DNA from 4 places in the Streptomyces sp. NPDC021224 genome. Region 2 is predicted to be linked to each of the others. Evidence: riboswitches for the same ligand, from Rfam matches in the RefSeq annotation. Region 2 holds a riboswitch; each other region holds the start of a gene.
The links. A riboswitch is a leader RNA that binds a small molecule or an ion and turns the genes downstream of it on or off. The one in region 2 is predicted to bind cobalamin.

Region 1 (7,483 bases), on a different contig from region 2:
GCAGCATGGTCTGGAGGGTCTGCGCCTTCTCCACGGTGCCCCAGCCGGGCGCGGTCGGAACGAACCAGCTCGAACCCGCGGCGGTCGCGGTGACCGCGGAGGCCGGGTCGCTCTTCAGCGTCTCCAGCTGCGTGTTGTTGTTCGGCAGGTTGCCCTTGCTCATGAGGACCTTCTGGCCCGCGGTGTTCGTGAAGTCGTTGATCCACTCGGCCGCCAGGTCGGCGTTCTTCGACTTCGTGGGGATCGCCAGGTCCGAGCCGCCGAGGAAGACCGGCAGGTTCTTGCCGGACGGGCCCGGCATGACGAAGTTCTCCAGGTTGTCCTTGAGCTTGCCGCCGGTCTTGTCGAACTTCGGGTCGGCCGCGGACGGGCCCTCCCAGCCGGGGGCGAAGATCAGGTCGGACTTGCCCTGGCCGTAGACGATGTAGCGGTCCGACTCGTCCTTGGTGAGGTCGCCGTGCATGTACTTGCCCATGGCGTCCTTCCAGGCGGTGAGGCCCTGGATGGCCTGCGGGCTCTCCAGCGAGCCCTTCCACTGGCCGCCCTCGTTGGTGGCGATGGCGCCGCCCGCGTCGTAGACGAAGGACATGGCCGCGTACCAGTCACGGGAGGGCTGGTACCAGGCGTTGAACTTCGCGCCCTGCTTGGACTGGATCTTGTCCAGGTCCTGCGTCAGCTCGGTCCAGTTCTTCGGGGTGGCCTTGATGCCGGACGCGGCGGCGATGTCCTTGCGCCACGTGGCGATGCGGGCGGCGGCGTAGTAGGGCACGCCGTACGTCTTGCCGTCGTAGCTGACGGACTGCTTGAGGGCGTCCAGCCACTGGGCGGAGTTGTCGAACTTCGACGGGTCGACCTCGGCGAACGCGCCTTCGGCCATGTAGGGCACCATCTCGGAGTTGCCCATCTCCACGACGTCGGGCGCCTTGTCGGTGGCGAGCACGGCGTCCAGCTTGGCATTCTTGTCCGGCCAGGCGTAGTACTCGTGCTTGACCTTCAGACCCGGGTGCTTCGCGGTGAGGGCGTCGTCAGCCGTCTTGATCAGTTCCGGCCAGTTGTGCTGCGCGTCCACCGTCAGCCAGACGGTGATCGACGACGCGCTGGACCCCTTGTCGCCCCCCGACGACGAGGCCTTGTTGTCGTCCTTCTTGTCCGATCCACATGCCGCGATACCGACGATCATGGTCGCGACGCCGATCGCCGCGATGAGCTTGCGCTTCACGCCACCCTCCTCAGGATGCCCGAAACTCCCCCCACCGCCGGAAATGCCGGACTCCGCGTACGCCGCGGAGTCCGATACTTGCTCGTGGGTCTGGGATTTGGTCGTTAATGGTTTAGACCAGTACCGGGAGCTTGGCCTAGACCTTTAGGGGTGTCAAGGGTGTATAAGAACACCCGTCGGGTCTGTTATCGGACCGACACCTGAGGGGGACCAGGACCCCGCCGCCTCTCTCCCGCGGAGCCGCGCGTGCCACCATGTGAGCCGCGATCAACGGAGGAGCCGGACCACGGCAGCACGAGCGCAGTCGGGAGTAGACGTCATGGAGAGCGACGCGGTCACCAGTGCGGAGACGACGACGGGCGGCACCGCCGGCCGTACCGCACGGGTGCCCAAGTACTACCGGCTCAAGCGCCATCTGCTGGACATCACCCAGACCATGCCGCCCGGCACCCCGGTCCCGCCCGAACGCACCCTCGCCACCGAGTTCGACACCTCCCGTACCACCGTCCGGCAGGCCCTCCAGGAGCTCGTCGTCGAGGGCCGGCTGGAGCGTATCCAGGGCAAGGGCACCTTCGTGGCCAAGCCCAAGGTCTCGCAGGCGCTGCAACTGACCTCCTACACCGAGGACATGCGCGCCCAGGGCCTCGAACCCACCTCCCAGCTGCTGGACATCGGCTACATCACCGCCGACGACCGGCTCGCCGGACTGCTGGACATGAAGGCCGGCGGCCGCGTGCTGCGCATCGAGCGGCTGCGGCTCGCCAACTCCGAGCCGATGGCCATCGAGACCACCCACCTGTCCGCCAAGCGCTTCCCGGCGCTGCGCCGCAGCCTCGCCAAGTACACCTCGCTCTACACCGCGCTGGCCGAGGTCTACGACGTCCGGCTCGCCGAGGCCGAGGAGACCATCGAGACGTCGCTGGCGACCCCGCGCGAGGCCGGACTGCTGGGCACCGACGTGGGCCTGCCGATGCTGATGCTCTCCCGGCACTCGATCGACACCACGGGTGAACCGGTCGAGTGGGTGCGCTCGGTCTACCGCGGCGACCGGTACAAGTTCGTGGCCCGCCTCAGCCGCCCGACCGACTGACACAGGTGCCCCTACCGGTGCTTTCCGGTCACCCGCGCGGCTGACCTGGGAAGGAATCCGTGCACGGGTAGTGACTGCCGACGCTAGCCTCCCCTAGATTTCCTGGCCATTACACGCTGCTCTAGGGGACGGGAGCACCAGCACATGTCACAAGCACCACCGGACCCACGGCCACCGGTCGTCACCCCCACCCGGGTCGTCGCCGCGCTGTGCCTGCTCGCACCGTTCGTCGCCCTGCTGTGGGTGGACTCGTACGCCCGCACGACGCCGGCCTTCATCGGCATCCCGTTCTTCTACTGGTACCAGATGGCCTGGGTGCCGGTGGCGGCCGCGCTCACCTTCACCGCCTACGTGCTCGTACGGCGCGAGGAGCGCGCCCGCAAGGGGGGTGAGGACGCGTGAAGGACGGCGTCAACGGCGTCGCGCTCGGCGTCTTCATCTTCTTCTTCCTGGCCGTCACCGTGCTCGGCTTCTTCGCCGCGCGCTGGCGGCGCGCCGCGAATCCGCTGCACCTGGACGAATGGGGCCTGGGCGGACGCAGTTTCGGAACCTGGGTGACCTGGTTCCTGCTCGGCGGCGACCTGTACACCGCGTACACCTTCGTCGCCGTGCCCGCCGCGATCTTCGCGGGCGGCGCCGCGGGCTTCTTCGCGGTGCCCTACACGATCATCACCTACCCGCTGGTCTTCCTCTTCCTGCCGCGGCTGTGGTCGGTCTCGCGCCGGCACGGCTACGTCACCTCCTCGGACTTCATCCGCGGACGGTTCGGCTCCAAGAGCCTGTCGGTGGCCGTCGCCATCACCGGCATCATCGCCACGATGCCCTACATCGCCCTCCAACTGGTCGGCATCCAGGCCGTCCTGGACGTCATGGGCGTGGGCGGCAGCGACGGCACCAACTGGTTCCTCAAGGACCTGCCGCTGCTCATCGCCTTCGGCGTGCTCGCCGCCTACACGTACTCCTCCGGGCTGCGCGCGCCCGCGCTCATCGCGTTCGTCAAGGACGCGCTGATCTACATCGTGATAGCGGTCGCCATCATCTACATCCCGTACAAACTGGGCGGCTTCGACGACATCTTCCGCAAGGCCGGCGACGCCTACGCCGTCACGAACAAGCAGGGCGTCCCCCGCGGCTCCCTGGTGACCGGCCCGAAGGCCCAGTGGGCGTACGCCACGCTCGCGATGGGCTCGGCGATGGCCCTCTTCCTCTACCCGCACTCGATCACCGCCGTGCTGTCCGGCAAGAGCCGCGACACCATCCGCCGCAACACCACGATCCTGCCGCTGTACTCCCTCATGCTCGGCCTGCTGGCGCTGCTCGGCTTCATGGCCATCGCGGACGGCGTCGGCGCGGGCAACCCGAAGTACAACAACCAGCTGGCCATCCCGCAGCTGTTCGAGAACATCTTCCCGTCGTGGTTCGCGGGCGTCGCCTTCGCCGCGATCGGCATCGGCGCGCTCGTCCCCGCGGCCATCATGTCCATCGCCGCGGCGAACCTGTTCACCCGCAACATCTACAAGGACCTCATCAAGCCGGACGCCACCCCCGCGCAGGAGACCGCGGTCTCCAAGGCCGTCTCACTCGTGGTCAAGGTCGGCGCGCTGGTCTTCGTCCTCACCATGGACAAAACCGTCGCCATCAACTTCCAGCTGCTGGGCGGCATCTGGATACTGCAGACCGTTCCGGCCATCGTGGGCGGCCTGTTCACCCGCTGGTTCCACCGCTGGGCCCTGCTCGCCGGCTGGGCGGCGGGCATGTTCTACGGCACGTGGAAGGCCTACGAGCAGTCCAGCCCGTCGCAGTCGCACTTCGGCGGGAACGCGGACATGATCCCGTGGATCGGTGAGAAGGGTTACATCGGCCTGACCGCGTTCGTGCTCAACGCGGCCGTCGCGATCGTCCTGACGGTCGTCCTGCGGGCCCTCAAGGCGCCTGCGGGCGCCGACGAGACCTCCCCGGCGGACTACACCGCCCAGTCCGCCCCGGAGATCCCCAGCCCCACCACGCCGCCCGACCCGGCCGTCTCCCCGGGCCTCCCCGAACCGGCGTAGGGCCCGCGCCCCTCAGGGGCGCGGGGAACTGCGCGACAAGCCCCCACCGGGGGCGCGGGTCGTCACCGGCCCGAAGGGGCAGCCCGGTCCGTGCCGGACCACCGGCCGGTGGCAGGTCGCTCGCGCAGTTCCCCGTGCCCCAGGCGCACACGGAGTACCCGGCGACACAACATGTAGCCCCGTCCAAGTGCGGCAGCACTAGATGTATGCTCAACTCCGCTGCCCGCAGGGGAAGCCGGTGCGAATCCGGCGCTGCCCCGCAACGGTGAGCTGCCGTGCCCCCATGCGCTTACGCGCAGAAAAGCGCACGGCGGCGGAGCCCGATCGCCTGCCGGCAGACGGCGTCCCGGTCGGCCGACCGCGGCGCCGCTGTGTCCGGGCCTCGTGGAGTGGGCTCAGCGGACGCGGCTCGGCATGCCCGCAGGGCGGTCGCGGCCCCCTCCGTCCCTCCCCGCGTGGCCGCCGCCGCTCACGAGGGAGACCGCATCACCGTGACCATCGCGCCAGAAGCCCCCGCAGCCCCCGCCGGTACCCCCGGTACCACCACCGGTGCGCCCGACAACGGCGACCTGCTGCGTACCCTCGTGAAGCTGTGTACCGACCTTCCCGACACCGACCCCGGCAGGGTCGCCGGTGCGGCGCTGCGGGGGCGCAGCGCGGCCGCGGACACGGCGGAGCTGCGGGTGCTGGCCACCGAGGCGGCGGCCGGGCTGATCTCGGAGGACCCGGCGTACTCGCGGCTCGCGGCGCGGCTGCTGACCGTGACGATCGCCGAGGAGGCCGCGTCGCAGGGCGCGGTGTCCTTCACGGCCTCGATCGCGGTGGGGCACCGCGAGGGCCTGGTCGCCGACCGCACCGCCGACTTCGTCACCCGGCACGCGGCCCGGCTGGACGCCCTGGTCGAGCGCGCGCTCGCCGAGGGCGCCGACGACCGCTTCGGCTACTTCGGCCTGCGCACCCTTTACACCCGCTACCTGCTGCGCCACCCGCTGACCCGCAAGGTCATCGAGACCCCGCAGCACTTCATGCTGCGGGTGGCCGCGGGGCTGGCCGAGGACGAGAGCGCCCCGGCGCTGGACGAGGTGGCCGCGCTCTACCGGCTGATGAGCGCGCTGGACTACCTGCCCAGCTCCCCCACCCTCTTCAACTCCGGTACGCGGCACCCGCAGATGTCGTCGTGCTACCTGCTGGACTCGCCGCTGGACGAGCTGGACTCGATCTACGACCGCTACCACCAGGTGGCGCGGCTCTCCAAGCACGCGGGCGGCATCGGCCTGCCCTTCTCCCGGATCCGCGCCCGCGGTTCGCTCATCCGCGGCACCAACGGGCACTCCAACGGCATCGTGCCGTTCCTGAAGACGCTGGACGCCTCGGTCGCGGCGGTGAACCAGGGCGGTCGCCGCAAGGGCGCCGCCGCCGTCTACCTGGAGACCTGGCACGCGGACGTCGAGGAGTTCCTGGAGCTGCGCGACAACACCGGTGAGGACGCCCGGCGTACGCACAACCTGAACCTGGCGCACTGGGTGCCGGACGAGTTCATGCGCCGGGTCGAGGCGGACGCCTCCTGGTCGCTGTTCTCGCCCGCCGACGTGCCGCAGCTCGTCGACCTGTGGGGCGACGACTTCGACGCCGCCTACCGCGCCGCCGAGGCCGCCGGGCTCGCCCAGCGCACCATCCCGGCCCGGGAGCTGTACGGCCGCATGATGCGCACCCTCGCGCAGACCGGCAACGGCTGGATGACGTTCAAGGACGCCGCCAACCGCACCGCCAACCAGACCGCGCTGCCCGGCCGTACCGTGCACTCGTCCAACCTGTGCACGGAGATCCTGGAGGTCACCGACGACTCCGAGACGGCGGTGTGCAACCTCGGCTCGGTCAACCTCAGCTCGTTCGTCACCGCCGACGGGGACATCGACTGGACGCGGCTGGACGAGACCGTGCACACCGCGGTGACGTTCCTGGACCGGGTCGTCGACATCAACTACTACCCGACCGAGCAGGCGGGCCGCTCCAACTCCCGCTGGCGGCCGGTGGGCCTGGGCGTGATGGGGCTCCAGGACGTCTTCTTCAAGCTGCGGCTGCCCTTCGCCTCCCCCGAGGCCCGCGCGCTGTCCACGAAGATCGCCGAGCGCGTCATGCTGGCCGCCTACGAGGCGTCCTGCGACCTCGCCGAGCGGCACGGCCCGCTGCCCGCCTGGGCCGAGACCCGGGCCGCCGCGGGCGTGCTGCACCCGGACCACTACGACACCGCCACCGTGTGGCCCGAGCGCTGGGCGGCGCTGCGCGAGCGCGTCGCGGCGCACGGCATGCGCAACGCGCTGCTGCTGGCCATCGCCCCGACCGCGACCATCGCCTCGATCGCCGGCTCCTACGAGTGCATCGAGCCGCAGGTCTCCAACCTCTTCAAGCGCGAGACGCTGTCCGGCGAGTTCCTCCAGGTCAACTCCTACCTGGTGGCCGACCTCAAGCGGCTCGGCGTGTGGGACGAGCAGACCCGCGAGGCGCTGCGCGACTCCTCCGGCAGCGTCCAGGGCTTCAGCTGGATCCCGGCCGAGGTGCGCGAGCTGTACCGCACCGCGTGGGAGCTGCCGCAGCGCGCCCTCATCGACATGGCCGCGGCCCGCACCCCGTACCTGGACCAGAGCCAGTCGCTGAACCTGTTCATGGAGACGCCCACCATCGGCAAGCTCTCCTCGATGTACGCCTACGCCTGGAAGCAGGGCCTGAAGACCACGTACTACCTGCGCTCGCGCCCGGCGACCCGGATCGCCCGCGCCGCGCAGGGCTCCGCCCCCGCCTCCGTCCCCGTACCCGCTCCCGCATCCGCCGCCGCGGCCGCCGACGCCGTCGCGTGCTCCCTGGAAAACCCCGAGTCCTGCGAGGCCTGCCAGTAATGACCAGCACCACCCCCACGAAGAACCTGCTCGACCCGGGCTTCGAACTCACCCTGCGGCCCATGCGCTACCCGGACTTCTACGAGCGCTACCGCGACGCGATCAAGAACACCTGGACGGTGGAGGAGGTCGATCTGCACTCCGACGTCGCCGACCTCGCCAAGCTCACCCCGGGCGAGCAGCACCTCATCGGCCGGCTGGTGGCGTTCTTCGCCACGGGCGACTCGAT
Region 2 (7,483 bases):
AGGCGGTGTTCCAGAACGCCCTGAGCATCTTCCCGGCCCGGAAGGCCGTCACGTAGTTGTGGTAGTTGAGCCAGTTGTGCGGCAGCGTCAGCGCGCCGCTGCCGTCGGCCATCTCGCGGGAGGTCTTGAGCGACGTCAGCAGCACCGCGACCAGCGGCAGCAGCACCACGACGCTCGCGGCGACCAGCGACAGGTACATCAGCGTCCGGGCCACCGTGCGGCGGGCCCGCGTCCCCCCGGTGCCGTCGGCCGCCGCCGCGGGCGCGGCGGGCGCTTTGCGGACGAGAAGCGAGGTCATACGAGATCGTTCCTCTCGTCCGGCACCACGATGCGCTGGAGCCAGGTCACCAGCAGGATGATCACCAGCAGCGCCACGGCCGCCGCGGAGGCGAGCCCCATCTTGTTGAACTCGAAGGCCAGCTTGACCGTCTGGATCACGAAGGTCTGGGTGCCCGCGGCGCCGCGCGTCATGATGTACGGGATCTCGAACGCCGACAGTGAGCCGGAGATCGCCAGGATCGCGCTCAGGCTCAGCACCGGTTTGATGCCCGGGGCGATGATGTGCCGGAACTGCTGCCAGCGGTTGGCGCCGTCCAGTTCCGACGCCTCGTACAGCTCGCCGGGGATGGACTGGATCGCGCCCAGGAAGAGCACGAAGTTCAGGCCCATGAAGCGCCACACCGACACCCCGGCCAGCGAGGTGTTGCCCATCCGCCCGCTGCCCAGCCAGAAGTGGTGGCCGTGCGCGCCGAAGGCGCTCAGCACCGTGTCGAGGGTGCCGTGCGGCTGGAAGAAGTACAGGAAGACGAAGCCGATCGCGACACCGTTGAGCAGGTAGGGGAAGAACAGGATCCCCTTGAAGAGGTTGCGGAAGCGCACGTCGAAGCTGAGCACCGTCGCGAAGTACAGCGCGAGCACGATCTGCACGACGGAGGCGACCAGGTAGTAGACGCTGACGAAGAAGACCTGGAAGAGCTCGGGTCTGGTGAACAGCTCCACGTAGTTCTTGGTCCCGACGTAGTTGCGGTCCGGGCTGACGCCGTCCCAGTCGGTGAAGCTGTCCCTGATCATGTTCCCGACCGGGACGTAGGTGAACGTGATCAGCAGAGCCAGTGGCACCGCCAGGTAGAGCCATGGCGTCACGGTCCGCCAGACCCGAGCGCGGTTCACAGGCTCGCGGTCTTCTGTGCGGCCGACCACTTCTTCGCGAGGTCCGCGAAGATGCCGTCCAGGTCGCCGCCCGCCGCCCCGCGTGCGACGTCGATGAGGTGCTGGCGGTAGTCGGGCTTGTCGGTCATGCCGATCTCGGACTGGTTGTCGATGCCGGTGACCTTCGCGGCCTGCGCCTGCGACATCTGCACGAACTGCACCCCGGCGTCCTGGAAGGGCTTGAGGGCGCTGGGCATCTCACCGCCCCTGAGGGTCGGGACGGCCTGGTTGTCCTGCACGTAGCCGGACTTGTCGGTGAACCAGTCGATCCACGCGCGGGCGGCGGCCTTGTGCCGGGAGTGGATGTTCACCGCCTCCTGGTAGTCGGGCGCCACCGGGGTGCAGAACTTTCCGTCCTTCTGCGAGGGGAAGGGCATGTAGCCGATCTCGGACGGGTCCTTGCCCGCCTTCTTCGCCGCGTCCTGCATCTGGACGATCGCCCAGGACCCCAGCCACATGGTGCCGATCTTGCCGGTGGCCAGCAGGCTCTTGCTGTTCTCCCAGTTGGTGGTGGTCGGGTCCTGCTCGGAGAGCTTGCCGTGCACGATGTCGTACAGCAGCGTGTCGCCGGCGTTCAGGTCGCTGCCGGCCTTCCACGGGTCGGGGTCGTCGGCCGGCTCGTCGGTCGCCTTGGGGTCGCACGTGACGGCGCCCTGGACCTGCGTCCAGGCGGTCAGCGGCCAGCCGTCCTTGTAGTTGGTGTAGTACGGCGTCGCGCTCGTCGCGGACTTGATCGCCCGCAGGTCGGCCAGGAACGCGTCGGGCGTCTTCGGCCAGTCGGTGATCCCGGCCTGCTGCCACACGGTCTTGTTGTAGACGAAGCCGTCGGCGTTGGCGAAGTTGGCGATGCCGTAGACCTTGCCGCCGACGGTGGCCTTCTCGGTGAAGGTGTACTTCTTGCCCAGCTCCTCCGCCGTGCCGAGCGACGCGAAGAACTTCGGGTAGTCGGCGGTCTTGACGGCCGCCGGGATCATGAGCACGTCGCCGTAGTTCGACGTGTTCATACGGATCTTGACCTCGCCCTCGTAGTCCGTGATCCCCTCGAAGGTGACATGGACCTTGGGGTAGATCTTGTTGAACTGCGCGGCGTACTTCTTCATCGTGCCGTCCTGCACCAGGTCGGTGCGCTGGGTCAGGACCTTGACGTCCCCGGTGACCTTGGACGGATCGGTCGGCGAGGCGGCCGACTCGCCGCCGGACGACGAGCCTCCGCCACCGCAGGCCGTGGCCAGCAGCGCCATCACGGCGACCAGCGAACCGGCGAGTGCTGTGCGCTTCATCTGCTCCCTCTCCGTTTCCACGACGTCCGACCGAGTCCAGCGGGACGACGGCAACTTAAGCGATTCAGTTGCAGAACGACCGCACTATTGCATTGGGTTGTTGGCCGGTAAAGACGCTGATTCCGCGCTGATGCTCAACCGTTACATATCGATTCGGTGCCAACACCCGCCGGTGCTGGGGTAGGTTGGGCGCCGACCGGCGGCGAGGCCGCCGGCACGCGCCACGACTGGCAGGGGAGGTGGGACCGATCACCGCGCGTACGCACCGCACGTTCCCGCCGTCCGGCCGCGGCCCCGGGGCTTCCTGACCGGGTCCGCCGGCCGCCGCACCCGCCGAGAGGCCGCCATGCCGCACACCCCGGAATTCGCCGGACCCCTGTCCGTACCTCCCGTCCTTCCCGTACCGGGATCCGCGCCGGAATCCGGTACGGAATCCGCGCACGCCGCCGTCACCGCCCGCCTCAGGGCCGCGGGCTGCGTCTTCGCCGAGGACGAGGCCCGCATCATCCTGGACACCGCCGCCACCCCCGCCGAGGCCGCCGCGATGACCGCCGCGCGCGCCGCCGGGCGGCCGCTGGAACACGTCGTCGGCTGGGCCGAGTTCTGCGGTCTGCGGATCGAGGTCGGCGAAGGGGTGTTCGTGCCGCGGCGGCGCACCGAACTGCTGGTGCGCGAGGCCGTCGCGCTCGGCCGCGCCGCGTGCGCCGCGCGCGGGCGGTCGGTCGTGGTCGACCTGTGCTGCGGCTCCGGTGCGGTCGGCGCCGCACTCGCCGCGGCCCTGGGGCGTACCGAACTGCACGCCGCCGACCTCGACCCGGCCGCCGTCGCCTGCGCGGCGCGCAACGTCGCCGCCGTCGGCGGCCGGGTGCACCGCGGCGACCTGTTCGCGGCGCTGCCCGCGGCGCTGCGCGGCACGGTCGACGTGCTGGCCGCCAACGTGCCCTACGTGCCCACCGGCGCGGTCGCCCTGCTGCCGTCCGAGGCCCGCGACCACGAGGCCCGGCTCGCCCTCGACGGCGGGCCCGACGGCCTGGACGTGCTGCGCCGGGTCGCCGCGGAGGCCGCGCGATGGCTCGCCCCCGGCGGCTCCGTCCTGGTCGAGGCGGGCGAGCGGCAGGCAGCCGCGGCCGCCTGCGTCCTCACCGGCGGCGGCCTGTCGGCCCGTACCGTCACCGACGACGACCTCGGCGCGACGGTCCTCGTCGGCACCCGCCCCGCGTCCTAGACGGCGAAGGCCCGTACCCCCGCGCGAGGGGGTACGGGCCTTCGCCGTGACGGTGTGCGGGTCAGTCCGGCTGCTCGGCGGTGCGCAGCCCCGAGGACCACTTCTCCTCGATGTTGCCGAACTTCCACACCGCCACCGCGACCGCCCAGGTGGCGAAGAAGAGCCCGACGATCACGTAGCCGACGATGTTGAGGTCCAGGCCGCCGATCCAGTCCCAGAAGGCGCCGTGCAGACCGGCCTTGTCGCTGACCAGGCCCAGCAGTTCCACGGTGCCGATGATGAGGGCCACCGCGACCGACAGGCCGGTGATGGTGAGGTTGTAGTAGACCTTGCGGACCGGCTTGGAGAAGGCCCACTCGTAGGCGAAGTTCATGAACGAGCCGTCGATCGTGTCCAGCAGGCACATGCCCGCCGCGAAGAGCACCGGCAGGCACAGGATCGCGTACCACGGCAGGCCCGAGGCGGCGCCGGACCCGGCCAGCACCAGCAGGGCGATCTCGGTCGCGGTGTCGAAGCCCAGGCCGAAAAGCAGCCCCAGCGGGTACATCTGCCAGGGCTTGGTGATCGACTTCATCACCCGGCCGAGCAGCCGGTTCATGAACCCGCGGTTGTTCAGGTGCTCTTCGAGCGCCGCCTCGTCGAAGTGCCCGCCGCGCATCTGCCGGAAGACCTTCCAGATCCCGGCCAGGATCAGCAGGTTGATGATCGCGATGGCGTAGAGGAAGGTGCCGGACACGGTCGTGCCGATCCAGCCGGTGACGGTGTGCAGCTGCGAGTCGTCGTTCTGGACCGGGTCGGAGAGCGACTTGATGCCCAGCGACAGCAGTACGGCCAGTCCGAAGACGATGCTGGAGTGGCCCAGCGAGAACCAGAAGCCCACCGACAGCGGGCGCTTGCCCTCGTGCATGAGCTTGCGGGTGGTGTTGTCGATCGCCGCGATGTGGTCGGCGTCGAAGGCGTGCCGCATGCCGAGGGTGTACGCGGTCACGCCGATGCCGATGCCGAAGGACTTGGTGCCGACGCTGTAGTGCTCCGGCGCCACGATCGCCACCAGGGTGAACCAGCCGATCACATGGAGCGCGACGATGAACGCCGCCATGCCGCCGAGCCGGGTCCACTCCGCCCGGGTCATCGAGCTCCTCATCCGTCGCAGGCGCGATCCGGCAGGTGCCGGGGCCTCGGTGGTGCTGCTCATTCCTTCGTCCTCCGGGGAGCGGCCGGTGTGTCGCTAACCGCATCAGCGTACTAGTTGCGAACGATGTGCAATAGGCCGCCCGGCCCCCGGAGAGCTTGATCACATCGGCGGAACCCCTGGTGATCGCCGGTTCGCCCTGATTGACGCATGACAGAACGGAGCCCTACGCTCACCGGGTAAGTGATGACATGGGGAAGCCGGTGAGACTCCGGCACGGTCGCGCCACTGTGATCCCGCCGCCTTCGGGCGAGACGGGAAGTCAGATACCCGCTCATCACGACGCCCAGCAGACCAGGGACGCACGATCCCCGAAGGAGGGCTCATCTTGAGCAGCATTTCCCCCGCCCGCCCCGCCGCCACACCGGTCGTCCTGCCGGTCACCAAGGCTGCGGTCTGGCTCGTCGGCGCCACCGTCCTCGCACTGCTCGCCTACTACTTCATCGGCGTCGACCAGGGCGCCGTCTCCGTGTTCGGCAAGGACATGCACATCCACGAGTTCGTCCACGACGCCCGGCACTTCCTCGGCTTCCCCTGCCACTGACGGCAGCGGGCCCGCCCGCAAGCCCCCGCGTCCCCTGTCCCCCTTCACAACGGACAACTCGACATGGAAAAGAAACTCGTGCTGCGCGGCGTCCTCGCCGGCGCAGTCGCCGGGCTGCTCGCCTTCGTCTTCGCCCGCATCTTCGCCGAGCCGTACATCAGCAAGGCCATCGACTACGAGAGCGGCCGCGACGCCGCGCAGACCGCCCTCGACAAGGCCGCCGGGATCGCCCCCGAGGCCGCGGGCTCCGACCTGTTCAGCCGCACCGTCCAGGCGGACGTCGGCATCGGCGTCGGCATGGTCGTCTTCGGCATGGCCATGGGCGCGCTCCTCGCCGTCGCCTACACCGTCTGCCTCGGCCGGGTCGGCGGGCTGCGCGCCCGCAACCTCGCCCTGCTCGTCGCGGGCGGCGGCTTCCTCGGCATGTACCTGGTGCCGTTCCTCAAGTACCCGGCCAACCCGCCGGCCATCGGCCACGAGGAGACGATCAGGGCCCGCAGCGGCCTCTACCTGATCATGGTGGTGTGCTCGGTCGCCTTCCTCGTCGGCGCCGTCTGGCTGGGCCGCCGGCTCCAGGCGCGCTTCGGCAACTGGAACGCCACACTGCTGGCCGGTGCCGCGTTCGTCGTCGCCATCGGCGCGGTCATGCTGCTCCTGCCCTCGCTCGGACACCTGGGCTGGAACAAGGAGCACTACGGCGACCACGCCACCGAGACACCCCAGCCGCTCACCGACCCCAAGGGCGACATCGTCTTCCCCGGCTTCCCCGCCGACGTGCTGTTCGCCTTCCGCTTCTACTCCGTGGGCGCGCAACTCCTGCTGTGGTCCGCGCTCGGCCTGGTCTTCGCACCGCTCGCCGAACGCGTCCTGCGCCCCGCGACGGCAGCCGCGCCCGCCCGCGGGACGGCGCCGTCCCCCGCATGACAGCGCACGTACCGGGAACGGGGGACCAGGGCGCGGTGATCGACGAGATCACCGCGCTCGGGCCCTTCTTCGCGTTCACGACACACCCGGACCCGGCGGCGGACCCGGACCGCGCGGCGCCCGGCCCGGCGGTCGGCGCCGGGTCCGGCGAACCGGTGTGGCAGGCCCTCGACGGGCCCGCCGTCGCCGCCCGGGCCGAGGCCGTCCGGGCGTGGCTGGCCGCCGCGAGCGGGCGGCCGCCCGACGCCGTCGAGGCCCGCGTCGGCGCGTCCGTCGCCCACCTCGGCCTCGCCGCCCGCCTGGTGTCACCCGCCCTGGCCGCCGCCGTCCTGCACGGCGTGCTCCTGGACCACCGGCTCGCCGCCGTCCGCTGGCAGCCCGTCCTCGGCGGCCCCGCGCCCCTGTCGCTGCCCGCCGCTGCGCTGCGCGGCCCCGCCCTGCCGCCCGCGCCGCTCGCCGACGCCTTCGCCGCCCGGCTGCACGACGGCCCGCTCGCCGAACTCGCCGCGCTGCACGCCCCGCTCGGCGTCTCCCGGCACATCCTGCTGGGCAACACCGCGTCCGCCGTCAACGGCGCCGCGGCCATGATCGCCGGCGCCCGGCCCGACCTGGCCGCCGCCACCGCGCGGTTCGCCACCGCGCTGCTGGACCGCGCTCCGCTGCGTGCCCAGCGCGCCCGCACGCCCGCGGGGGCCTTCCGCCGCCGCAGCTGCTGCCTGATCTACCGCGCCGCCCCCGACCGCCGCGGCGCCCTGTGCGGCGACTGCGCCCTGCACCCCACCACGGACACCCGCCCATGAGACACGTGCACGTCATCGGCATCGGCGCGGGAGACCCCGCCCAGCTCACCCTCCAGGCCGTCGACGCCATCGGCCGCACCGACGTCTTCTTCCTGCTCGACAAGGGCGAGGAGAAGGCCGACCTGGCGGCCCTGCGCGAGCTGATCCTGCGGCGGCACGCGACCGGCCCGCACCGCGTCGTCACCGCCCGCGACCCCGACCGCGACCGCACCGCGCCCACCCCCGGCTACGCCCCCGCCGTCGACGACTGGCGCGCCCGCCGCGCCGCCCTCTACCGCCGGATGATCGCCGAGGAACTGCCCGACGGCG
Region 3 (7,483 bases), on a different contig from region 2:
GACGGTCAGGAAGAGCAGCGCCGCGGTGACGACCCCGCAGCCCGCGACCGCCCACTCGGGCCCGCGCCACGGGTCGGGCCGGTAGCTGGTGCGGCGCACCCGGCGCCCGCCGACCGCGAGCCCGGCGCAGCACAGCAGGGAGCCCCCGAGCAGCGCGGGCAGGCCCAGCGCCTTCGGCGTCGTCCCGTCGAGCAGCCCGTAGACGCCTGCGCACAGGCCGAGCATGCCGGCGAGCATCAGGGCGGCGGTGGTCCGCCGGGCGGTGCGGGTGGCGGTGCCGGAGCGGCCGTAGCCGCGCGAGTCCATGGCGGCGGCCAGGTACAGGGAGCGTTCGAGGGCGTCCTCGAGCACGGGGACGAGGATGCTGCGCAGCGCCCGCAGGCCGGTGGCACGGTCGGCGCGCAGCCGCCGGGCCTTCGTCACCCGCTGGACGCTCTCGACGAGCTGGGGGGCGACGCTGATGGACACCGTGACGGCGACGCCGAGTTCGTACAGCGCGCCCGGCAGCACCCGCAGCGCCCGCTTGGGATTGGCGAGGGTGTTGGCGGCGCCGATGCAGCACAGCAGGCACGCCAGGCGCAGCCCGTCGATCGCGGCCGAGAGGGCGGCCTCCAGCGAGACGGGGCCGCCGAGCTGGATGCCCGCGTACCAGTCGGGCGTGGGGATGTGCGGGAGCGAGAAGAGGATGTGGTCGGTGGGCGTGATGCCGCTGGCGAAGACGCAGCGGAAGACGACACGGATCGCGATGACGACCAGGGCGAGCCACAGGTAGTACCGGAAGCCGCGGGCCCAGGGCGCGTCGGTGCGGCGCTCGCTGACGACGAGCGCGAGCACGGCGAGGACCAGGCCGAGCAGCAGCGGGTTGGTCGTGCGGCTCGCCGCCGTGGCCAGCCCCAGGCCCCACAGCCACCACGCCCCGGGGTGCAGCGTGCGCGGCAGCCGCCGGCCGCCGCCTCCCGCGCCGCCCCCGGTGGCGGCGGTCATCCGGCGTTCCGCCGCTGCCGCAGCCGGATGCCGATGACGGCGCCGATGAGGGCGACGACGGCGACGGTGATCGCGACCGGGAGGATCGAGCCGGAGGAGTGGTGGGCCGCCGCGGTCGGTTCCGCGTCCTGTGCCTGGGGCTGGTCCGCCACGTCCGCGCCGGTGCCGGTGCCGGTGCCGGTGCCGGTGCCGGTGCCGGTGCCGGCGGGCGGTGTGGTGCCGGGCACGGCGTCACCGGAGGGCGAGGGGGTCATGGACGTCGCCACGGTGGTGCCGCTGACCGTGGGCGACGGGGCGCTGTCCGCGGGGGTGGTGGCCGCGGGCGGGGACGTCGGCTTGGGCTTCGGCTTCGGCTTGGCCGGGGCGGAGGTCTTCGTGCCGCCCGGTGTGGTGTTGTGCGCCCGTACCGTGTCCGGCGAGAAGGCGGGGCGGCCCTCGGTGCCCGCGCTGTCGGTGGCCCCGAAAGTCCACAGCTCGACGCTGCCGGGTCCGGGGTGGTAGCCGGCGGCGCCCAGCCGGCCGTAGGACCAGGTGCTCTGCCCCGGGCCGGCGTACCAGTAGGACCAGTACGCGGTGGTCGGCGGGGTCACCACGCACGCCTCGTCCTTGGGCGTCGGGTACTGCGTGCCGCCCTTGTACCCGGAGTAGCCGATACGGCAGACGAAGGCCGGGCCGTCGTGCTGCGTACCGGTGGTGGCCCAACCGCCCTGGTTGAGCAGGGCGTAGCCGGTCGTGGGTGTGGTGCCGCACGAGCGCAGCAGCGGGCCGCCCCACTTGCGGAAGTCCACCGCGAGGACGACACCCTTGGTGGTCGTGCACGCGCTCATGGGCTGCGCGGTGGCGGACGCGGGGGCCGCGCCCATGGTCAGCCCGCCTCCGACGAGGGCGGCGAGCAGACCGAGGACGGCGAGCAGACGCGGTACGAGGGTGCGGGCCCGCTGTGCCGGGCTCATCGGTGGCTCCCCGGCTGACGCGCCGCCGCGTTCCTGCGCCGCACGCCGGTGAGCACGCCGCCCGCCGCGAGCAGCAGCGCGGCCAGGCCCGCCGCCGCGAGCACGCTCGTACCGGTCGCGGCGAGGGAGCCGCCGCCGGAGCCGTCGGCCTGCGTGCCGCCGTCGGTACCGCCGTCCGTGCCGCCGGAGGCGTGGTCGCCGCCCGACGGGGTGATGTGCGCGAGCGCGTGGGTGAGGGTGGTCAGCGGGGTGCCGGCCAGGGCCGGGACCGCCTGGGTGGTGGAGCGGACGTCGGAGTCCCCGGCGGCGTCGGTGACGCGGAAGCCGCCGTCCTTGTTCTGCGCGACGAGCAGGAACTCCTGCCCGGTGCGGGCCTGTTCGGGCCGGACCTTGTCGGTGGCGAGCAGCGCCTGCACGGCGAGCGCCGTGGAGTTGCTGCTCAGGCCCGCGGCGCCCTGGTAACCGCCGTTCTTCTGCTGCGCCTTGACGAGGTAGGCGCGCGCCTTGGCGAGGGCGTCGGCGTGGTCGGGCAGCAGGGCGAGGGCCTGGGCCGCGTAGCCGGTGGTGTCCACGTCGGAGGTGCACTCGGCGCCGGGTGCGAGGAGCGGCGAGGAGAAGCCGCCGTCCGCGCACTGGAGCTGGAGCAGCCGGTCCGCCGCCGCGGACGGCACGGTGACGCCGCCGCGGGAGAGGGCGATCACACCGAGGGCCTGCGAGACCGTGGAGTAGGCCTGACCGAAGTCGCCGGGCGCGGTGCAGCTGCCGTCCGAGGCCGCCGCGGTGCACAGGTGGGCGGTGAGGGTGGTGAGCAGGTCGAAGCCGCCGAACGCGCGCGGGTCCTGGCCCATGACCTCGGCGAGCAGGGCGAGTTTGGCGGCCGCGCCGCTGTACGGGCCCGGGTAGGCGGACGTGCCTGCCGGGTCGGCGTAGTCGGCGACGTGGCCGGCGAGGTAGCCCGTGACCGCGGTCAGGGCCTTGTCCTGGCCGCCGGTGGAGGCGAGGGCGAGGGCGAGGTCGGCGGTCTGGCCGTAGTCGGGACCGTAGTCGTTGGCGAGGTGGTCGCCGCCCTTGAGCTGCGCCACCAGGTACGCCGACCCGGCCGCCGCGGCCTTCTGGTCCCCGACGTCACGCAGCAGCCGGCCGAGGGACGTCCCCCCGGCGCCGCCCACCGCCTGGGTCGAGGCGCGCAGGTCCGACTCCTCCTGGCCGGTGTCGGCGCCGGCCCGGAAGCCGCCGTCCCTGTTCTGTTGACCCGCCAGGAAGGCGCGGGCCGCGGCGATCTGCCCGGCGTACCGGGTGCCCTGCAGGGCCAGGCCCTGGATCGCGAGCGCGGCGGAGTTGGCGGAGTCCCCGGCGGCACCCGGGAAGCCGCCGTCCGTGAGCTGCTGGGCGGCCAGCCACGACGCGGCCCGGGTCACCGCGTCCGCGGCGTCCGTCCCGGGTGCGAGGTCGAGGGCCATCATGGCCGTCGCCGTGCTGTCGACCTCCTTGTCGCCCTTGGCGGGGAGGATGCCGGGCCAGGAGCCGTCCGCGTTCTGCAAGCTCTCCAGGTAGGCGATCGGTCCGGCCGCGGAGGCGGTGTCACCCGCCCGCAACTGGGCGATGACGCCGAGAGACTGTGCGACGACGGACGTGGCGTAGGCGTAGTTGCCCTTGGCCGCGCAGCCCGCGGACGGGTCGGCGGCCGTGCAGATCGTGCCCTCCAGGGCGGCGATCAGGTCGTGCCCGCCGAAGGAGCGCGGGTCGGAGCCGGTGACCTCGGCGGCGACGGCCTCCTTGGCGAGCGAGCCGCCCTGCGCGGAGGCCGTGCCGACGAGTGTCCAGCCGTCGATGTCGCGCCCGGAGGCGTCCTTGCCGTGCTGGAGGAAGCCGGTGACACCGGCGAGCGTGTCGTCGGCGCCGCCCGCGGCGGACAGCGCGAACAGGCCGTCGATGGTGAGGCCGAAGTCGGCGAAACCGCTGCCGGGGGCGGACTCGTAGTAGTGGCCGCCGACGAGGTTGTCACGGTTGACGAGATAGGCGACGCCCTTGGCCAGGTCGGGCCGGGCCGGGGCCGGGGTCTGCGTCACCGTGGGGGTGGCGCTCGGGGTGCCCGTGGTGCTCGCCGAGGGGGTCGGCCACGTGGTGGTGGGCGTGGCCGTGGTGAGGTGGTGGGTCAGCGTCGCCAGGTCGCTGCCGGTCACGGCGAGGGTGGCGGCGGTGGACGGGTAGAGGTCCGGGTCGGTGCCGGAGGGGTCGCCGGTGAAGCCGCCGGCGTCGGTCTGCCGGGCCGCCAGCCAGCCGCGCGCGGTGGCGGCCTCGTCGGTGCGGCCGAGCAGGCCCAGCGCCTGGGCGGCGGCGGCGGTGGTCGAGGTGTCACCGGCGGGGGCGCCGTCGGCGGCGGGGTAACCGCCGTCCGCGGACTGCGTCGTGACCAGGTACGCCGAGGCGGCGGCGACGGCGTCCGCGGTGCCGGTCAGGCCCTTGAGGGCGAGGACTGCCTCGGCGGTGGTGGCGGGGTCGGAGTCGCAGCGGCCGCCCGGCGCCGGCATCGAGCCGGAGAAACCGCCGTCCGCGCACTGCATGCCGGTGAGCCGGTCCACGGCCGCGGCGGGCGGGGTGACGCCGCCGCGCGACAGCGCGAGCAGCGCGAGGGCCTGGGTGTCGGGAGAGGTGGCGCCGTAGAAGTCGCCGGGGGCGGTGCAGTTGCCGAGGCTTCCCGCGACGGCCGTGCACACGTGGTCGGTGAGGTCGGCGAGCAGGTCGCGGCCCCCGACGTGGGTCGGGTCGCCGCCCAGGACCTCGGTGAGCAGCGCGAGGTCGGCGACGGCGGTCGAGCGCGGCACGGTGTCGCCGGCGTCGGGCAGCAGGTAGGCGTCGGCGTGCGCGGCCAGGTAGGCGTCGATCGCCCGCAGCGCGCCGTCCTGTCCCCCGGTCGCGGCGAGCGCGAGCCCGATCCGGACGGAGGCGGCGTAATCGACGGTGCCCGAGCCGTCGGCGACGTGGTCGCCGTCGGTGAGCCGGCCCACGAGCCAGGCGGCGGCGGCCGGCACGTCGGCGGAGGTCGTGGGCGGCGGACCGCCCGGGGAGGTGGTCGCCGGGCCGCCCGGCGCGCGTACCGAGGCCGGGGTGAAGGAGGGTCCGCCGGTGCCGGTCGCGCCGAAGACCCAGGCCTCGACCTCGCCGTCCGCCGGGTGGTCCTCGGACACCCCGAGCGGGCTGTACACCCAGGTGTCCTGGCCCGCGGGGGCGATCCAGAAGGACCAGTAGGCGTTCGCGGGGGGCGTGACCGCGCACGTCTCGTCGGCGGGCGTGGGGTGGGGGGTGCCGCCGTCGTAGCCGTCGTTGCCGATCCGGCAGATGGAGTCGGGGCCGTCGTGCGCCGTACCGGCCGTGCTGAACCCACCGTTGTGCAGCAGGTTCATGCCCGTGGTGGGGTGTGCGTCGCACCCGCGCAGCACCGGGCCGTCCCAGTGCCCGTAGTCGACCGCGACGATCGCGCCGGTCGTCGGCGTGCAGTCGCCGATCGGGTCGGCCTGCGCGGTGCCCGCGAACGGGACGAGGCCGGCGGCGCCGAACAGCGCCACCGCGGCGGTGGACAGGACGGCGGCACGCGGCAGTCCACTGCCGCGTCGCCGGAGGTTGTGAAGCACGGGTGGCCCCCCAGGTCGGCCCGGCGAGGACGGCGGACCGCGGAAGGCGCGGGCGACGGCACACTCGCGCGCGCCGGCCCGGTCGTCCGTGCCGCAGTCCTCGACGGCGTTCTGACGTTCGTCCAGCGCAGGTGTTCCGGCTCGCCCTCCGGGGGAGGGCCTACGGTTGCGGGTCAGCGCCGGACTCGGACCGGCTTCCCCTGGCTGCTGAATCGGAAATGCGTTTCATGGCATCACGCGAGGTGCTGTGACGTCAACGTCGCGCACCGTTGCCTTCACCACGTGCCCGGCGCCCGGACGCCCTCTTCTGCCGGGCGGCGCCGTCGGCCTGTCCTCCGCGAGTCGCCGCGCAGGGGGAACCCGGTCGGAACCCGGGGCTGACGCGCAACGGTAGGGGTGGGCCGCAGGGTCCGCCCGAGCCCGATCACCCGCCCGGCGACGCTGTACCTGCGGAAGCCCGACCACGCGACCGGGCGGCGACCGCCTCTGCTCCGGGCGGCCGTGACGGGCCCTCGGGCCGGGACGTGCGGCGCCCCCACCCCCAGGAGCACTTCGCATGAGCATGCGCACTCTCGCGCACCGGTCCCGTACCGCCCTCGTCGCCCTCCCGCTCGCCGCGGGCACGATGCTGCTCGCCACCGCGGCCCCGGCCGGTGCCGCTCCCTCAGACGGCGGGGGCGAAGATCTCCGCGAGCAGACCGGCGCCCTCGGCGGGGGCGCGGACCTCCAGATGCGCCCGGGGTCCGTCCAGGTGCAGGCGGAAGTCGAAGAAGGGGCAGCACCGCTGTTCCGCCGCTGCCAGACGGGTGAGCGCGGCGGCCCGTCCGGCGGGGACGGTCAGCCGCAGGCCGCCCGGCAGCGGGGCGCGGGCGGCCCCGGCGAGCAGGCGGCGCCACCGGGTGACGCGCGCGGCCATGCCTCCGCCGGACAGCGAGCACGCGACCGCGGCGGTCCGCCGGTCCCCGGCGTGCTCCCGCGCGCCCGCGGCCCCGGCGCGCGGCGACAGCCGCACGGCGACCGGCGCGGGCGGCTTGCGGCGGGCGGGTGCGGGGAAACCGCACCGCGGGTCGCAGCCGCCGTCCCGGTCCGGCAGCGCGTCCAGGTGCCCGATCGCCGCCCGCAGGGCCGCGTCGAGGTCGCGCAGCCCGGCCGCGGCGCTTTCGGCCGCGGCCAGCCGGGCGGCGATCCGCGGCCGCAGGTCCGCCTTCACCTCCCGGCAGCGGCCGCCCGCCCGCACCGCAAGCAGTTCGGCAATCTCCCCCAGCGGCAGGCCCAGTTGCTTGGCGGCGCCGATGAACGCCAGCCGCTCCAGCGCGTCCTGGCGGTAGAGCCGGTAGCCGGCGCCGGTGCGCTCGGCGGGCAGCAGGCCCTGGCGCTCGTAGAACCGCAGTGTGGTGGCGGGGACGCCGGAGCGCCGCGCCAGCTGGGAGATCCGCATCGCGTCCATGCCGCGACGGTAGGCCTTCCACCCGGCTCGAAGGTCAAGTCCGCGGCCGGGCGGACGCGGTGAGGGCCGGTCAGACCTCGATGTTGGCGCCCATGATCACCGTGCGGTCGCGGGGCAGGCCGAAATGCCCGGCGGCGTCGGCGGTGATGTAGGAGGTGGCGATGAACAGCCGTTTGCGCCACGGGCTCATGGTGGGCGCCTTGCCGCGGTGCAGCTCGATCGTGGAGAGGAAGTAGGAGGCGCCGTCGAGGTCGAGCGGCCCTTCGGTCCTGGCCGGATCGAGCACCGCGAGCGCGCCGGGCACGTCGGGCCGCTCCATGTAGCCGTACCGGGCGGTGACATGGATGATGCCGTCGTCGGTGTAGCCGAGGTCGTCGATGAGCACCCGCTCGTCGGGGGTGACCCGGGGCACGGGCTCGGTCTCGATGCACAGGATCACCACCTGCGCGTGCCGCACGTGGTTGTGC
Region 4 (7,483 bases), on a different contig from region 2:
ACGGCACGCCCGTGGGCGTCACGACGACGCGTTCTCCGACGCGTACGGAGACGTTGCCGGAGGTGCCGACGACGAGCCCGTCGGCGACGCTGCGGCGGGCCGTGGCGACGACCTCTTCCCATGCTTCAGCGACAGCGTCCCGCACGGTGATCCCTTCCGTTGCCGAGGCCCGGCACGGACATTGTCACCGGCCCCGCGCCCGCACAGTTGTAGCACGCTTTGTATACCGTGAGGACGATCACCCTTGGCATTCCATTCATCGTCCTGTCATGTTGGCACCACGAGTCCCCTACCAGTTCACCTCCCGTTCATGAACGGTCCGTACGGTCGGCTCGCCACTGTCCGATCGAACGATTGCCTGGGTCCATGGAACACATGACGCTCCTGATCGGAATCGTCATCGCCACCGCTCTCGCGTTCGATTTCACGAACGGTTTCCACGACACCGCGAACGCGATGGCCACGACCATCTCGACCGGCGCCCTCAAGCCCAAGACGGCGGTGGCCATGTCCGCCGCGCTGAACCTCGTCGGGGCCTTCCTGTCCGTCGAGGTCGCCAAGACCATCTCCGGCGGCATCATCGACGAGTCCGCCGGCGTCAGACCGCAGATGATCTTCGCGGCGCTGGTCGGCGCGATCGTCTGGAACATGCTGACCTGGCTGGCCGGGCTGCCCTCCAGCTCCTCGCACGCGCTGTTCGGCGGACTGATCGGCGCGACGCTGGTCGCGGTCGGACGGCACGGCGTGCACGGCGACGCCGTGGTCATGAAGGTCCTGATACCGGCGCTCGCCGCCCCCTTCGTGGCGGGCCTCGCCGCCTTCGCCGCGACGCGGCTGAGCTACCGGCTGGACCGCAAGGCCGACCCGCGGGCGACGGCGAAGGGCTACCGCGCCGGGCAGATCGCCTCGGCCGGGCTCGTCTCGCTCGCGCACGGCACCAACGACGCGCAGAAGACGATGGGCGTGATCACTCTCGCGCTCATCACCGGCGGTGTCGTCGCCCCGCACTCCGACCCGCCGCTGTGGGTCATCGTCTCGGCGGGCGCGGCCATCGCGCTGGGCACGTACATCGGCGGCTGGCGGATCATCCGCACGATGGGCAAGGGCCTCACCGACATCCAGCCGCAGCAGGGCTTCGCGGCGCAGACCGGCGCCGCCGCCACCATCCTGGCCTCCTCGCACCTGGGCTTCGCGCTGTCCACCACGCAGGTGTGCTCCGGCTCGGTCATGGGCGCGGGGCTGGGCCGCAGCGGCGCGGTGGTGCGCTGGAGCACCGCGGGGCGGATGGTCGCCGCGTGGGCGCTGACGCTCCCCGCGGCCGGGCTGGTCGGCGCGGGCGCCGCGCTGCTGGCCGACCAGGGCAACTGGGGTGTGGCCGCGGTCGCCGTGCTCGGACTCGCGGTGTGCGCCGCGATCCGTACGGCGGCGCGCCGCAGGCCCGTCACGCACGCCAACGTCAACGACGAGGTCGGCGGTGACACCGCCGGTGCCGCCGAGCCGCAGGGCGCGGTCACCGCGGCCATCGCCGCCGTGATCCCGCCGCCGGCCGGCAGCCCGGCACCCGCCCCCACCGCGACGGTCTGACCCCGGTCCGAAGGAGCCCTCATGAGCATCGACTGGCACGCCCTCGGCACTGTCCTGGTCGTCACCCTGCTGTCCACCGTCGGCCTGGTCGGCGTCTTCACCCTCGGCGTGGTCGGCCTGTCCCGGCCCGCGGCCGGGCCCGGCGGCGTGGCCGCGCGCGGCGGCGCGTACGTGTGCTTCGCCGCGTGCGCGGCGGCGGTCGCGTGGGGCATCTGGCTCATCGTCGCCAAGTAGCGCCCCCTGCCCGCCGGCGCCGTCCGGCTCTCTTCCGCGACGGGGTGTGGACCTCACCACACTCCGTCGCCGCAGGTCAGGGGCAGGTTGACGCGGTCGTTGCGGGCGTGGTGGACTGCCGGATGCCATAACGGCGGCAGGAGAGGAAGTCCGGTGCGAATCCGGCGCGGTCCCGCCACTGTCACCGGGGAGTGCACTCCCGAACCCGTACGTCACGGCCGGTTCACCGGCTGGAAGACCCGGGAGTGCGTAGATCCGGGAGCCAGGAGACTCTCACCGCCGGTCACGTCGAACCAGGGCGCGGACCCTGAGTGAGGACAACAGCCATGCCCGGCGCCACTCCCCCACCCCCTCCCACCGCCACCGCCCCGCGAGGTGTGACGGCGGTCTGAGCCATGCGTGCCGACCGCACCTACGCGTACGGCGCCGCACTCGGCTTCCTCGGCGATCTCGTCGCGGGCGACCCGCGCCGCGGCCACCCGGTCGCGGCCTTCGGGCGCGCGGCGGGAGCGCTGGAGCGCCGGCTGTGGCGCGACGACCGACTCACCGGCGCCCTGTACACGGCGCTGTGCGCCGGGGCCGCCGCCTCCGCCGCCGGGCTCGCCGCGCGTGCCGCCCGCCGCTCCCCCGCGGCCTCCACCGCGCTGGCCGCGGCCTGCACCTGGGCCGTCCTCGGCGGCACCTCGCTGGCGCGCGAGGCGCGCGCGATCGGCGCCGCGCTGGAAGCCGGGGACCTCGACGCGGCACGGGCCCGGCTGCCGCACCTGTGCGGGCGCGACCCGCAGCACCTGGACGCCGCCGGGATCGCCCGCGCGGTCGTCGAGTCCGTCGCCGAGAACACCTCGGACGCGGTCGTCGGCGCCCTGGTGTGGGGCGCGGCCGCAGGTCCCGCCGGGCTCGCCGGATTCCGCGCCGCCAACACGCTGGACGCGATGGTGGGCCACCGCTCCCCGCGCCACCTCCGGTTCGGCTGGGCCTCGGCCCGGCTCGACGACGTGGTGGGATGGCCCGGCGCCCGCCTCACCGCGGCGCTCGCCGTCCTCGCGGGCCCGCACCCGCGCGACGCCCGGCGCACCTGGCGGCGTGACGCCGCCGCCCACCCGAGCCCCAACGCGGGCCCGGTGGAGGCCGCCTTCGCCGGTGCCCTCCGTGTCCGGCTGGGCGGCACCCTCTCGTACGCGGGCCGCACCGAGCACCGCGCGGTGCTGGGTGCCGAGTTCCCGCCCCCGGCGGTGGCGGACATCGAACGGGCGATCGCCCTGTCCCGCCGGGTGTCGGCGCTGGCCGTCGCGGTGAGCGTGCTGCCGTCGCTGCTGACCGGAGACGGCGACGGCGGCGGCCCGCCGTCCGGCCGTCGCCGCCGGGGGGAGGCGTCGTGAGGGGTCTCATGGTCGCCGGGACCGCGTCCGACGCGGGCAAGAGCGTGGTCACCGCGGGGATATGCCGCTTCCTGGTGCGGCAGGGCCTGCGGGTCGCCCCGTTCAAGGGGCAGAACATGTCGCTCAACTCCTTCGTCACGCGGGACGGCGCGGAGATCGGGCGGGCGCAGGCCGTGCAGGCGCAGGCGGCGCGCGTGGAGCCGTCCGCGCTGATGAACCCGGTGCTGCTCAAGCCGGGTGGCGACCGCAGCAGCCAGGTGGTGCTGCTGGGGAAGCCGGTGGGCGAGATGTCGGCCCGCGGCTACCACGGTGCCGGCGGTTTCCAGGGCGGGCTGGTGGACGTCGTCGCCGACTGCCTGGCGCAGCTGGGGCGTTCGTACGACGCGGTGATCTGCGAGGGCGCCGGGAGCCCCGCGGAGATCAACCTGCGGCGTACCGACATCGTCAACCTGGGCCTGGCGCGCCGCGCGGGGCTGCCCGCGCTGCTGGTGGGCGACATCGACCGAGGCGGCGTCTTCGCCGCGTTCTTCGGCACGACCGCGCTGCTGCCGCCCGAGGAGCAGGCGCTCGTCGCGGGCTACGTGGTGAACAAGTTCCGGGGCGACGTGACGCTGCTGGAGCCGGGCCTGGAGATGCTGCGCGGGCTGACCGGCCGCCCGACGCTGGGCGTGCTGCCGTACGCGCGCGGCCTGGACATCGACGAGGAGGACGGCCTGCACGTCCGCGAGCACGCGGCGGGCGAGCCGTACGGGCACGAAACGCTGCGGGTCGCGGTCGTGCCGCTGCCGCTGATGTCGAACTTCACGGACCTGGACGCGCTCGCCGCCGAGCCCGGTGTGGAGGTGCGCTTCACCGACCGGCCCACGGAGGTGGCCGCCGCCGACCTGGTGGTGCTGCCGGGCACCCGCGGCACCGTGCGGGCGCTGGAGTGGCTGCGCGGGCGGGGCCTGGCGGCGGCGGTGGAGCGCCGCGCGGCGGCGGGCCGCCCGGTGCTGGGCATCTGCGGCGGCTTCCAGATCCTCGCCGAACGCATCGAGGACGACGTCGAGTCGAAGGCCGGTACGGTCCGCGGCCTCGGACTGCTGCCCGCCCGGATCCGCTTCGCCGCCGCCAAGACGCTGGCCCGGCCCGCCGGTTCGGCGTACGGCGAGCCCGTCGAGGGCTACGAGATCCACCACGGGGTGGCCGAACTCGGCGCCGGGGGCGAGCCGTTCCTCGACGGGCTGCGGGTGGGCGCGGTGTGGGGCACGCACTGGCACGGCTCGCTCGAATCCGACGGCTTCCGCCGGGCCTTCCTGCGCGAGGTCGCGCACGTCGCGGGCCGCTCCTTCGTGCCCGCGCCGGACACCGACTTCGCGGCGCTGCGCGAGGCGCAGCTCGACCGGCTCGCCGACCTGGTCGCCGAGCACCTGGACACCACCGCGCTGCTGCGGCTCATCGAGGGCGGCGCTCCGGCCGGCCTCCCCTTCGTCCCACCGGGGGCACCATGACGACCGTTCTGCTGCTGTCCACCGCCGACACCGACCTGCTCGCGGCCCGCGCCGCCACCGGCGGGGCGGCCGACTACCGCATCGCCAACCCCTCCCGGGTGGATCCGGACACCGGTCTTCCCGGGCTGCTCGCGGGCGCCGACCTCGTCGTGGTGCGGCTGCTGGGCGGGCGCCGGGCGTGGGAGGAGGGGCTCGCGGTCGTCGCCGCGTCCGGGGTGCCGTCGGTGCTGCTGGGCGGCGAGAACGTGCCGGACGCGGAGCTGATGGCGCTCTCGACGGTGCCCGCGGGCGTCGTCGCGGAGGCGCTGCGCTACCTCGTGGAGGGCGGCCCGGCGAACCTGGCGGAGCTGGCGCGCTTCCTGTCCGACACGGTGCTGATGAGCGGCGAGGGTTTTGAACCGCCGCGTGCCATGCCGCAGTTCGGGGTGCACGGCGAGGACGGCGGGCACGACCCGGCGCGCCCCACGGTGGCGGTGCTCTTCTACCGGGCGCACGAACTGTCCGGCAACACCGCCTTCGTGGACACCCTGTGCGCGGCGGTGGAGGCGCGCGGCGCCAACGCCCTTCCGGTGTACTGCGGTTCGCTGCGCGGCGCGGATCCGGAGCTCTTCGCGCTGCTGGGCCGGGCGGACGCGATCGTGGCGACGGTGCTGGCGTCCGGCGGCACGGTCGCGGCGGACGCGTCGGCGGGCGGTGACGACGAGGCGTGGGACATCGGCGCGCTCGCCGGGCTCGACGTGCCCGTGCTCCAGGGCCTGTGCCTGACCTCCTCGCGCAAGGCGTGGCAGGAGTCGGACGCGGCGCTGTCGCCGATGGACGCGGCGATGCAGGTGGCGATCCCGGAGTTCGACGGGCGGCTGATCACCGTGCCGTTCTCGTTCAAGGAGAGCGGCGAGGGCGACGTGCCGGTGTACGTCGCCGATCCGGAGCGGGCCGCGCGGGTCGCGGGCATCGCCGTCCGGTACGCGGCCCTGCGGCACGTACCGAACGCGGACAAGAAGATCGCGCTGGTCTTCACCGCCTACCCGACCAAGCACTCCCGGGTCGGCAACGCGGTGGGCCTGGACACCCCCGCCTCCGCCGTGCGGCTGCTCGGGGAACTGCGGGCGGCCGGTTACGACACCGGTGAACACCCCGAGGACGGGGACGAGTTGATCCACCGGCTGATCGCCGCCGGCGGGCACGACGTGGAGTGGCTGACCGAGGAGCAGCTCGCCGCCGCCCCGGCCCGGGTGCCGCTCGCCGACTACCGCGGCTGGTTCGCCCGGCTGGACGAGGGCCTGCGCGCGTCGATGCTGGAGCACTGGGGCGAACCGCCGGGCTCGCTCTACGTGGACGGCGACGACATCGTGCTGGCGTCGCTGCGCTTCGGCAACGTGGTGGTGCTCATCCAGCCGCCGCGCGGCTTCGGGGAGAACCCGATCGCGATCTACCACGACCCCGACATGCCGCCGTCGCACCACTACCTGGCCGCGTACCGCTGGCTCGACCACACCCTCGGCGCCGACGCGATCGTGCACCTGGGCAAGCACGGCACGCTGGAGTGGCTGCCCGGCAAGGGCCTCGGCCTGTCCGCCGGATGCGCGCCGGACGCGGTGCTGGGCGAGATCCCGCTCGTCTACCCCTTCATCGTCAACGACCCGGGCGAGGGCACGCAGGCCAAGCGGCGCGGCCACGCGACCGTCGTGGACCACCTGGTGCCGCCGATGGCGCGCGCGGACAGCTACGGCGACCTCGCCAAGCTGGAGCAACTCCTCGACGAGTACGCCCTGGTGAGCGATCTCGACCCGGCGAAGGCCCCGGCGATCCGCGGCCGGATCTGGGAACTGGTGCGGGCCGCCGAGCTGCACCGCGACCTGCACGTCGACGAGCAGCCCGGCGAGGACGACTTCGACGACTTCGTGCTGCACGTCGACGGCTGGCTGTGCGAGATCAAGGACGTCCAGATCCGCGACGGCCTGCACATCCTGGGCGCGGGCCCGCTCGCCGAGGCGCGCGTCAACCTCGTGCTGGCGGTCCTGCGTTCGGCCCAGGTGTGGGGCGGCAGGGGCGGCGCGCTGCCGGGCCTGCGGGCCGCTCTCGCCGAGCATGTCGGGCTGGTGGAGAAGGAGTTGCTGGCCGCGCCCGGCGAACCCCTCGCCGTACCGGCCGCGTTGACGTCCCTCGCGGACGGCCCGGCGCGTACCGCGTCCGACGCGGTGGACCTGCTGGAGCAGGTCGCGCGGCGGCTCGCCGAGACGATGGAGGCACGCGGCTGGGCACCGCAGGCCGCGGCCGCGACCGTACGCGAGGTGCTGGGCGCCGAAGTCCCGGCAGCGTTGCGGGTGCTGGACTTCGCCGCCACCGAGGTCGTGCCGCGGCTGGAGCGCACCAGTGACGAGCTGGGCCACATCCTGCGGGCCCTGCGCGGCGGTTACGTGCCCGCGGGCCCCTCCGGCTCCCCCACCCGCGGCCTGGTCAACGTGCTGCCGACCGGGCGGAACTTCTACTCCGTCGACCCCAAGGCGATCCCGTCCCGGTTGTCGTGGGACGTCGGCTCCGCGCTCGCCGAGTCGCTGCTCGCCCGGCATCTCGCCGACCACGGCGCCTACCCAAAGTCGGTGGGCCTGACGGTGTGGGGCACCTCCTGCATGCGCACGCAAGGGGACGACATCGCCGAGATCCTCGCGCTGCTGGGCTGCCGCCCGGTGTGGGACGACGCCTCGCGCCGCGTCACCGGCTTCGAGGTCGTCCCGGCCGCCGAACTGGGCCGCCCGCGCATCGACGTCACCGTGCGCATCTCGGGCTTCTTCCGCG

Region 1: it holds a riboswitch for cobalamin, as region 2 does, so the genes downstream of both, ACH4PY_RS18060 (ribonucleoside-diphosphate reductase subunit alpha) here and ACH4PY_RS30555 (CbtB-domain containing protein) in region 2, are expected to answer to the same signal.
Region 3: it holds a riboswitch for cobalamin, as region 2 does, so the genes downstream of both, ACH4PY_RS29220 (prenyltransferase/squalene oxidase repeat-containing protein) here and ACH4PY_RS30555 (CbtB-domain containing protein) in region 2, are expected to answer to the same signal.
Region 4: it holds a riboswitch for cobalamin, as region 2 does, so the genes downstream of both, ACH4PY_RS26110 (cobalamin biosynthesis protein) here and ACH4PY_RS30555 (CbtB-domain containing protein) in region 2, are expected to answer to the same signal.

The regions. Positions count from the first base shown of each region.
Region 1 covers NZ_JBIRPW010000006.1:335,661-343,143, reverse strand. Annotated here, with positions in the region: gene ACH4PY_RS18080 (extracellular solute-binding protein) at 1-1,219, opposite strand, end outside; gene ACH4PY_RS18075 (GntR family transcriptional regulator) at 1,539-2,309, shown strand; gene ACH4PY_RS18070 (DUF3311 domain-containing protein) at 2,454-2,711, shown strand; gene mctP (monocarboxylate uptake permease MctP) at 2,708-4,360, shown strand; cobalamin riboswitch at 4,560-4,711, shown strand; gene ACH4PY_RS18060 (ribonucleoside-diphosphate reductase subunit alpha) at 4,852-7,254, shown strand; gene ACH4PY_RS18055 (ribonucleotide-diphosphate reductase subunit beta) at 7,254-7,483, shown strand, end outside.
Region 2 covers NZ_JBIRPW010000017.1:44,725-52,207, reverse strand. Annotated here, with positions in the region: gene ACH4PY_RS30580 (carbohydrate ABC transporter permease) at 1-199, opposite strand, end outside; gene ACH4PY_RS30575 (carbohydrate ABC transporter permease) at 295-1,200, opposite strand; gene ACH4PY_RS30570 (ABC transporter substrate-binding protein) at 1,167-2,489, opposite strand; gene ACH4PY_RS30565 (putative protein N(5)-glutamine methyltransferase) at 2,836-3,714, shown strand; gene ACH4PY_RS30560 (HoxN/HupN/NixA family nickel/cobalt transporter) at 3,776-4,846, opposite strand; cobalamin riboswitch at 5,058-5,199, shown strand; gene ACH4PY_RS30555 (CbtB-domain containing protein) at 5,235-5,450, shown strand; gene ACH4PY_RS30550 (CbtA family protein) at 5,514-6,374, shown strand; gene ACH4PY_RS30545 (hypothetical protein) at 6,371-7,174, shown strand; gene cobF (precorrin-6A synthase (deacetylating)) at 7,171-7,483, shown strand, end outside.
Region 3 covers NZ_JBIRPW010000015.1:129,072-136,554, reverse strand. Annotated here, with positions in the region: gene ACH4PY_RS29230 (energy-coupling factor transporter transmembrane component T) at 1-984, opposite strand, end outside; gene ACH4PY_RS29225 (hypothetical protein) at 981-1,937, opposite strand; gene ACH4PY_RS29220 (prenyltransferase/squalene oxidase repeat-containing protein) at 1,934-5,569, opposite strand; cobalamin riboswitch at 5,678-5,825, opposite strand; cobalamin riboswitch at 5,921-5,999, shown strand; gene ACH4PY_RS29215 (MerR family transcriptional regulator) at 6,234-7,016, opposite strand; gene ACH4PY_RS29210 (potassium transporter Kup) at 7,087-7,483, opposite strand, start outside.
Region 4 covers NZ_JBIRPW010000011.1:209,410-216,892, reverse strand. Annotated here, with positions in the region: gene ACH4PY_RS26125 (class II aldolase/adducin family protein) at 1-145, opposite strand, end outside; gene ACH4PY_RS26120 (anion permease) at 367-1,584, shown strand; gene ACH4PY_RS26115 (hypothetical protein) at 1,606-1,818, shown strand; cobalamin riboswitch at 1,960-2,091, shown strand; gene ACH4PY_RS26110 (cobalamin biosynthesis protein) at 2,214-3,197, shown strand; gene ACH4PY_RS26105 (cobyric acid synthase) at 3,206-4,687, shown strand; gene cobN (cobaltochelatase subunit CobN) at 4,684-7,483, shown strand, end outside.